Regions from separate parts of the Pseudomonas sp. LB3P14 genome, predicted to be linked through region 1. Evidence: predicted binding sites of a transcription regulator. Region 1 holds the regulator's gene; each other region holds the start of a gene.
What was found. Region 1 encodes sigma-54, which starts transcription at its own class of promoters, with help from an activator protein. Its sites were predicted from a motif close to ANTGGCATNNANNTTGCTNT; they were not measured.
Positions count from the first base shown of each region.

Region 1 (2,201 bases):
AGGTGTCAGCCATTAGCAAGAGCAACGTACCAATAACGCTTTATAGTTTTTTATTGTTACAGCGCTCTAGGCAAACACTTCAGTTTCAGGCATATAATTTGCTTATGTTTGGCGCCCCGGCGCCCTGTAGTGGATGGCGCATGTGCGCCGGCGAATAAGGTGTTAAGCCCCTGCCATGAAACCATCGCTAGTCTTGAGAATGGGCCAGCAGCTGACGATGACACCGCAGCTGCAACAGGCCATCCGCCTGCTCCAATTGTCGACCCTGGACCTGCAACAGGAAATCCAGGAGGCCCTGGAGTCCAATCCGATGCTCGAACGCCAGGAAGAAGGCGACGACTTCGATAATGCCGACCCCTTGGCCGACAAAGCGGAACAGCAACCCAACGCCGATGTTTCGGAACCCTCTTACCAGGAAACCGCCCCGACGGTGGACAACCTCGAGGAAGGTGACTGGAACGAGCGCATTCCCAACGAACTGCCCGTCGATACCGCGTGGGAAGACGTCTACCAGACCAGCGCCAGCAGCCTGCCGAGCAACGATGACGACGAGTGGGATTTCACCACCCGTACATCGGCCGGCGAAAGCCTGCAAAGCCATCTGTTGTGGCAACTGAACCTGGCACCGATGTCCGACACTGATCGCCTGATTGCCGTGACCCTGATCGACTGCATCAACAATCAGGGCTACCTGGACGAAACCCTCGAGGAGATTCTCGAAGCCTTCGATCCGGAGCTGGACATCGAACTGGACGAAATCGAAGCCGTCCTGCACCGCATCCAGCAATTCGAACCCGCTGGCATCGGCGCCCGTAACCTGGGCGAATGCCTGCTGCTGCAATTGCGTCAGTTGTCCGCCAAGACCCCTTGGCTGGTCGAGGCCAAACGCCTGGTCACCGATTATATCGACCTGCTCGGCAGCCGTGATTACAGCCAGCTGATGCGTCGCATGAAGCTCAAGGAAGATGAGCTGCGCCAAGTGATTGAACTGGTCCAGAGCCTCAACCCGCGCCCAGGCTCGCAGATCGAGTCCAGCGAAGCCGAATACGTCGTTCCCGACGTGATCGTACGCAAGGACAACGAGCGCTGGTTGGTGGAACTGAACCAGGAATCCGTGCCGCGACTGCGGGTCAATGCTCAATACGCCGGTTTCGTGCGCCGCGCCGACACCAGCGCCGACAACACCTTCATGCGCAATCAGTTGCAAGAGGCCCGCTGGTTTATCAAGAGCCTGCAAAGCCGCAACGAAACCCTGATGAAAGTAGCCACTCAGATCGTCGAGCATCAGCGCGGCTTTCTTGAATACGGCGACGAAGCCATGAAACCGCTGGTCCTGCATGACATCGCCGAAGCGGTGGGCATGCACGAGTCGACGATTTCACGGGTGACCACGCAGAAATTCATGCATACCCCACGGGGCATATATGAACTGAAATACTTTTTCTCCAGTCACGTCAGCACCTCTGAGGGCGGTGAATGCTCGTCTACGGCGATCCGCGCGATCATCAAAAAACTGGTTGCCGCGGAAAATCAGAAAAAGCCGTTGAGTGACAGCAAGATCGCTGGTTTACTGGAGGCACAAGGCATTCAGGTGGCTCGCCGCACCGTCGCCAAGTACCGCGAATCCCTCGGGATCGCGCCTTCGAGCGAACGCAAGCGGTTGATGTAGAGCCACGCCACAGCGTTCCAGTGGCAGGCATTTCTGCCTGCCGCTTTATGCACTGGCAACGAAGGAGAAGCTGTATGCAAGTCAACATCAGTGGACACCAACTGGAAGTGACCGAACCTCTTCGCACCTACATCGGCGAAAAACTCGAACGATTAGAGAGGCATTTCGACAAGATCACCAACGTGCAAGTCACGATGACGGTCGAAAAGCTCAAGCAGAAAATCGAAGCCACGCTGCATATTCCCGGCAATGAAGTGGTCGCAAACGCGGAGCATACTGATATGTACGCGGCGATCGACGCACTGACCGACAAGCTGGATAAACAACTCAAAAAGCATAAGGAAAAGACCCAAAGCCTCCTCCAGGGCGCGACCGGTCGTTAACACTCCCAACCCATGATCCGACTTGAAAGCATCCTGACCCCCGGCCGTTCCCTCGTGAACGTGCCGGGCGGCAGTAAAAAGAAAGCCCTCGAGCAAATTGCCAACCTTATCCACCGCGAAGTGCCGGATCTGGCGATGCAGGATGTCTT
Region 1 is NZ_CM142714.1:4,269,598-4,271,798, forward strand. It holds gene ACYZT5_RS19750 (RNA polymerase factor sigma-54) at 176-1,669, shown strand; gene hpf (ribosome hibernation-promoting factor, HPF/YfiA family) at 1,744-2,052, shown strand; gene ptsN (PTS IIA-like nitrogen regulatory protein PtsN) at 2,065-2,201, shown strand, end outside.

Region 2 (2,201 bases), 3.1 Mb from region 1:
CTCAACGATCTGGAAGGGCGCGCCGATGATCCGACTGTCAAAAGTCTGAAAAACCAGTGCAGCATTGAAATCCTCGGCATTACTCCCGTCTGACACTCACCTTGTCACCTTCACAACCAGGCCTTGGCAGCGGCTCTATCTTGGGGCTACTCTGCAAACGAGATCAGCGAACGGATCGCTAAGGTCTGGTCTTGTCAGCTACATGCTTGCTTCCCACCGGCAATGTTATTGCCGCATCGCTCGCCCCATTCGGTTGCGAGTGCCGGGAATACGGAAAGTCTATCCATCAGTCTGAGGGGGACGTTTCATGAGCACAGCCTATCAAGAAGACATCAGCAGCAAGGTGTTGCGCCGCATGAAAGAAGGCGGTTTCGACTTTTCACGATTCCATCCCATCGAGTTCTACGCCATTTTCCCGGACGAGGAGCGGGCGCGCAGGGCGGCAGGGCATTACTGTGGTGAATCCTTGAATGCACAAATCAGTGTGCGCGACGACGGCGCGTGGTACCTGGAACTGAGCAAAGTGATGTACGCCACCTATGACGGCATCGGCGACTTTGAGCAGGATTTCGAGGCGGTGGTCGAGCCTTTGGGCGGCATCATCGAAGGATGGGGCGTCAAGCAGGAGGTACGAGGGCTACTCGCATAACGTTATGAACAGTCACAACACTCAGCAACGGCTGACCTCAGGGTTGGCCGTTTTCGTTTTCGCGGTTTGAAAAGGCAAAAGATCGTGTTTTTGATTCATAACGTTTCAAAAACGCAAAAAGAGCCGCCTAAACAGGCGGCCAAAGGGAATTTCGAGAGGTTTTCCAGCAAATGCGCGGATTATCCGCATCGACTCCCGAGCAGTGAAATCAACTCTGGCTATGCTGGTGATAGCGACAACATTGCTTCGCAATGAAGCGGGGGCGATCAGGTGGGGGTATTTACCGCACAGGATTGGTGCGGTGCGTGCAGCGTGATTATCCAACTGATTGATATCAAAGCGTTTATGCCGATGGCACGGGCTTTGCGAAGCCCAGATGTCCGGGTGACAAGGAGTACGGCATGATCCGCACCTATTTTGATGAGATGTACGATGCCGGCGGCCAAGTCCGCCCGCATTATCGGGAGTTTGCCCGTTGGCTGGCCGAAACGCCTGACGAGCTTTTGGCACAACGGCGACGCGAGGCCGATCTGTTGTTTCATCGCGCCGGGATTACGTTCACCCTCTATGGTGATGAGCAAGGGACAGAGCGCCTGATTCCCTTCGACACCATCCCCCGCAGCATCCCCGCCAGTGAATGGCGAGTCGTCGAGCGCGGCTGCATTCAGCGGGTCAAGGCGTTGAACATGTTCCTCGCCGACCTCTATCACGAGCAGCGCATCATCAAGGCCGGCATCATCCCGGCCGAACAAGTGCTGGCCAACGAGCAATACCAGTTGGCGATGCAAGGGCTCGATCTGCACCGCGATATCTATTCCCACATCTCCGGTGTCGATCTGGTGCGCGATGGCGACGGCACGTACTACGTGCTCGAAGACAATCTTCGTACACCGAGCGGCGTCAGCTACATGCTCGAAGACCGCAAGATGATGATGCGATTGTTCCCCGAGTTGTTCGCGGCCCAGCGCATTGCCCCCATCGACCATTATCCGAACCTGTTGCTCGACACCCTGAAAAGCTCCAGCCCGATCGATAACCCGAGCGTGGTGGTGCTGACGCCGGGTCGTTTCAACAGCGCGTTTTTCGAGCATGCATTCCTGGCTCGGGAAATGGGCGTTGAACTGGTGGAAGGCGCGGACTTGTTCGTGCGTGACGATAAGGTGTTCATGCGCACCACGGACGGGCCGAAAGCCGTCGACGTGATCTACCGTCGCCTCGACGATGCGTTCCTCGATCCGCTGGCGTTCAACCCGGACTCGATGCTCGGCGTTCCAGGGCTGCTGTCGTCGTACCGCTCCGGCAACGTCGTGCTGGCGAATGCCATCGGTACCGGGGTCGCGGACGACAAGTCGGTGTATCCATTCGTCACGGACATGATCCGTTTCTACCTGGATGAAGAGCCGATTCTGAAGAACGTGCCGACGTGGCAGTGTCGTAATCCCTCCGAACTTTCCCACGTACTGGCCAATCTTCCAGAGTTGGTGGTCAAGGAAACCCAGGGCTCAGGCGGTTATGGGATGCTGGTGGGGCCGGCGGCGACGGCGGCGGAAAT
Region 2 is NZ_CM142714.1:7,392,845-7,395,045, forward strand. It holds gene ACYZT5_RS33995 (hypothetical protein) at 1-93, shown strand, start outside; gene ACYZT5_RS34000 (ribonuclease E inhibitor RraB) at 308-649, shown strand; gene ACYZT5_RS34005 (circularly permuted type 2 ATP-grasp protein) at 1,051-2,201, shown strand, end outside.
Region 2: the regulator sigma-54 is predicted to act here: its motif matches at 1,000-1,019, upstream of ACYZT5_RS34005 (circularly permuted type 2 ATP-grasp protein).

Region 3 (2,201 bases), 2.9 Mb from region 1:
CGATGGCGGTCGGGGATCGGGTTTTCCTGTTGTCCGATGGGGTGATCGATACCTGCGATGCCAACGAACAGTTGTTTGGTGTGGAGCGATTGCAGCAGGTGTTTGCGGCCAATCGTCAGCCTGATGAGTTGTTCGAAGAGATCGAGCAGGCGTTGCGGGACTTTCGCGGCGAGGCCCGCGATGACGTGAGCATGGTCGAAGTCAGTCTGCTGGACGCCGCGCAACTGAACCCGCCGGCGCTGGTGTATTCCGACAGCGGCCAGTCCTGCCCGCTGGACTGGTCAGTGAGTTTCGAGTTTCGCGCCGCCACGCTCAGACGTTTCAATCCATTGCCGTATCTTCTGCAATTGCTGCTTGAGGTCCACGGTCTGCGGGCTCAGAGCGGGGCGCTCTACAGTGTTTTGGCCGAACTGTATTCCAATGCCCTGGAGCATGGCGTGCTGGGGCTGGATTCGGCGCTCAAACGCGATGCCTCGGGTTTTACCCGTTATTATCAACAGCGCAAAACGCGCCTGGACGATTTGCAGGACGGCTTCGTGCGGGTGCATTTGCAGGTTGTCCCGAGGGGCGAGGGCGGCTGCCTGACGGTTCGGGTCGAAGACAGTGGCAAGGGTTTCGATGTCGCGCGGGTGATGGAGCGGCCCGTCGATGGTGTCCGTCTGTCGGGACGTGGCGTCAGTCTGATCCGTCAACTGGGCCACAATGCGAGTTGGTCCGACAATGGTCGAAGTGCCCGCGTGGAATTTTTCTGGGAGGCTCTGGCATAATCCACGCATTCTTGATCAAGGAGTGAGCAAGTGGCTGACACACACCTGGACCGCGACGTGCTGAACGCGTTGCAAGAGGTCATGGAGGATGAGTATCCGATGTTGCTGGATACGTTCATCGCCGATTCCGAAGAGCGTTTGTGCACCTTGCGAAACGCCGAAGATGCCGCGCTCCTCATGAATGCTGCCCATAGTTTCAAAGGCAGTAGCAGCAATATGGGCGCCATTCGCCTAGCTGAGTTGTGCAATGAGCTGGAACAACTTGCCAAGCAAAAAAGCCTCGCCGGAATTGAAAAACTGGTGGGCGAAATTGCTGGCGAATTCGCCATTGTTCGACCGCTCTATGAAGCCGAGCGCCAGCGTTCTCTTGCGGACTGAGACAACCGTCCGGCGCATTTAGCGCCTGTCACTCAAAACTGGCGCGACCCTTGCATTAATCTCCGTCAACTGTACCTACGATCCCAGTGCAGCGGAGACCGTTCCATGCCCGTTACCCCCACTATGCTGCTTCAGGCCGCCGCGCAGGCCAAGACTCAAGTCGCTTGCGCCAATACACCGGCGCTGGCCGCTGTGCCTGGGGACAAGGCGTCCAGCTTCGCTCAGGTCTACGCCAATCAAGCCCGGAACAAACCCTCTGCGGTGGGTGATGGATCGGCCAAGCCAATACGCGATAAAACGCCGGACAGCCCCGGCAAAAAGGACGTCGACAGCGACAAGTCTGCCGCCCCGGAACCGGCGGTTGCCGATAGCGGCAAATCCTTGCCCGCCGATAAACCGGCGCCGGCTGACGACAAGGCTGCCAGCGATGAAGCCCCGGATCCTGCTGAAACGGCGGTCGCCGATGCCGCGCCTGTTGACCCGGCTCTCGATCCTGCATTGATGCAGGCAGTCCAGCCGACAGCGCCAGTGCCGACGACTCCGCCAGTGGTAGCCGCCGCGCAGGTCGAAGCGCCGATCGCTGCGGCCGTTACAGCGGCGACCCTTAGCGCCGCAACCACTGACACCGATTTCGACCCCGAAGCCGATCCCCTCGACGCGCTGCCAGCCGTGCGCATGGCCATGGAGCAGAGCGGGCACGTTTCCGCTTCCAGTCAGGCTCAGCCCAAAGCGGCACCGACCTCGGCCCAGGCTCAGGCCGACGGCGAGTCGACCTCGGCGCAGAACTTTGCCGCGGGCATGGCGAGCATGCTCGACGTGCAAGCCGACAAGGACAGCACCGGCCAGGGCGGCGACAAGGCCTTCAGCGGTCTTATCGATGACGGTCTCAAGGACCTGAAGTCCGCGAGCAGCGATACCCGGGTCGACGACTTTGCCAACCGTCTGGCAGCGCTGACCCAGGCGGCCACACCGAAAACCGCCAATGCCGTGCCGGTGAACCAGCCGATCGCCATGCACCAGAACGGCTGGACCGAAGAAGTGGTGAACCGGGTCATG
Region 3 is NZ_CM142714.1:7,163,318-7,165,518, forward strand. It holds gene ACYZT5_RS32880 (ATP-binding SpoIIE family protein phosphatase) at 1-767, shown strand, start outside; gene ACYZT5_RS32885 (Hpt domain-containing protein) at 798-1,145, shown strand; gene ACYZT5_RS32890 (flagellar hook-length control protein FliK) at 1,251-2,201, shown strand, end outside.
Region 3: the regulator sigma-54 is predicted to act here: its motif matches at 1,183-1,202, upstream of ACYZT5_RS32890 (flagellar hook-length control protein FliK).

Region 4 (2,201 bases), 650 kb from region 1:
AGTTCGAGCGCGTGAACATGGGCCAGTTGAAGATGGGCGTGCAAATCGTTGCCACCGACCTGTCCGGCACCATGCTGACCAACTGCAAGACCGGCGAGTACGACAGCCTGGCCATCGGCCGTGGTCTGTCGCCCGAGCGCCTTCAGCGTTACTTCGACCCGAAAGGACCGGGGCGCTGGGCAATCAAGGCACCGATCAAGAGCCGGGTGGAGTTTCGCTCGTTCAACCTGCTGGACAGCTACGCGAGCCTCGGCAAGTTCGACATCGTGTTCTGCCGCAACGTGCTGATCTACTTCTCCGCCGAGGTGAAGAAGGACATCCTGTTGCGCATTCACAGCACGTTGAAGCCTGGCGGTTATCTGTTCCTCGGTGCTTCCGAGGCGCTGAACGGTTTGCCGGATCATTACCAGATGGTCCAGTGCAGCCCGGGGATCATTTACCAGGCGAAGTGATTCGTTGACGGTATAAAAAACGGGAGTCCTCAGGGGCTCCCGTTTTTTTTGTGCCGGATGATTTCTCATCCCGCCGCATTACCTGTAGGAGCGAGGCTTGCCCGCGAAGGCGGTGGGACAGTCAATAATGATGTTGTCTGACACACCGCTTTCGCGGGCAAGCCTCGCTCCTACAATTGCTCGGTGGTGCCGTGGGAAAGCGGCAGAAAAGCGGCAGGCGGCGGAAATCGGTTGCCGCTTTTCTGGCATTGCCGCGTTGCCACTGCCCGCAAAGCCCCGGTTTACGGCCTTTTTTTAATTGGCACGACGCTTGCTATGTCCATGTTACGAAAAATCAGGTCACCCGAAGGTTTCCGACATGAGCATCAGCTTCGATAAAGCGCTCGGTATCCACGAACAAGCCCTGGGCTTGCGCGCTCAGCGTGCCGAAGTCCTGGCCAACAACATCGCCAACGCCGACACCCCGAACTACAAGGCTCGGGATCTGGACTTCTCGAAAGTGCTCGCCGAGCAAAACGAGAAGACCAAGAGCGGCACTTTCGCCTTGAACATGACCAACAGCCGTCATATCGAAGCCGAAGGCCTGGGTAATGGTGACGAGTCGCTGCTGTATCGCACGCCGATGCAACCGTCGATCGACCAGAACACCGTGGACGCCCAGCTCGAACAGTCGAACTACGCGGAAAACGCGGTCGGCTTCCAGGCCAGCTTCACCCTGCTCAACAGCAAATTCAAAGGGCTGGTATCAGCCCTGCGCGGAGAGTAAGCCATGTCTCTATCCAGTGTTTTCAACATTGCCGGTAGCGGCATGAGTGCCCAGACCACTCGCTTGAACACCGTCGCCAGTAACATCGCCAACGCCGAGACCGTCTCGTCGAGCATCGACCAGACCTACCGTGCACGGCACCCGGTATTCGCCACCATGTTCCAGGGCGGCCAGAGCGGCGGCAGCGATTCGCTGTTCCAGAACCAGGACGCGGCCGGTCAAGGCGTGCAAGTGCTGGGCGTGGTCGAAGACCAGAGCAACCTTGAGGCGCGCTACGAGCCGAACCATCCTGCGGCCGACGCCAAGGGCTACGTCTACTACCCGAACGTCAACGTGGTGGAAGAAATGGCTGACATGATTTCCGCGAGCCGTTCGTTCCAGACCAACGCCGAAATGATGAACACCGCCAAGACCATGATGCAGAAGGTCCTGACCCTCGGTCAGTGATAAGGGGCGACTCAGATGAGTGTTACCGATACCACCAGTGGTTTGAGCCTCAACGACATCCTGGCCAACTCCTCGATCAAGACCACCACCACGACTGACGGCCTGGCATCTGCCACCAACAGCGCCACGGGCAGCAAATCCCTGGGCAAGGACGCGTTCCTGCAGTTGCTGGTGACGCAACTGAAAAACCAGAACCCGCTGGAACCGCAGGACAACGGCGCGTTCGTCGCCCAGTTGGCGCAGTTCAGTAGTCTGGAAGGTATTACCACGCTCAACGACACCGTGAGCGGCCTGGCCAGCAACTACAACTCGTCCCAGGCACTCCAGGCCTCGTCGCTGGTGGGGCGTTCGGTTATCGCGCCGGGCAGCAAAGCGGTGGTCGATACCTCCAAGAGCATGAACGGTACGGTTGTGATTCCCGCTTCAGTGGCCGGGGCCACTTTGAAGATCACCGACGCGGACGGCAAAACCGTTCGCACCATCGACATGGGCGCTCAGTCAGCCGGCGATGCCAGCTTCATCTGGGATGGCAAGAA
Region 4 is NZ_CM142714.1:3,620,281-3,622,481, reverse strand. It holds gene cheR (protein-glutamate O-methyltransferase CheR) at 1-452, shown strand, start outside; gene flgB (flagellar basal body rod protein FlgB) at 811-1,218, shown strand; gene flgC (flagellar basal body rod protein FlgC) at 1,222-1,665, shown strand; gene flgD (flagellar hook assembly protein FlgD) at 1,681-2,201, shown strand, end outside.
Region 4: the regulator sigma-54 is predicted to act here: its motif matches at 750-769, upstream of flgB (flagellar basal body rod protein FlgB).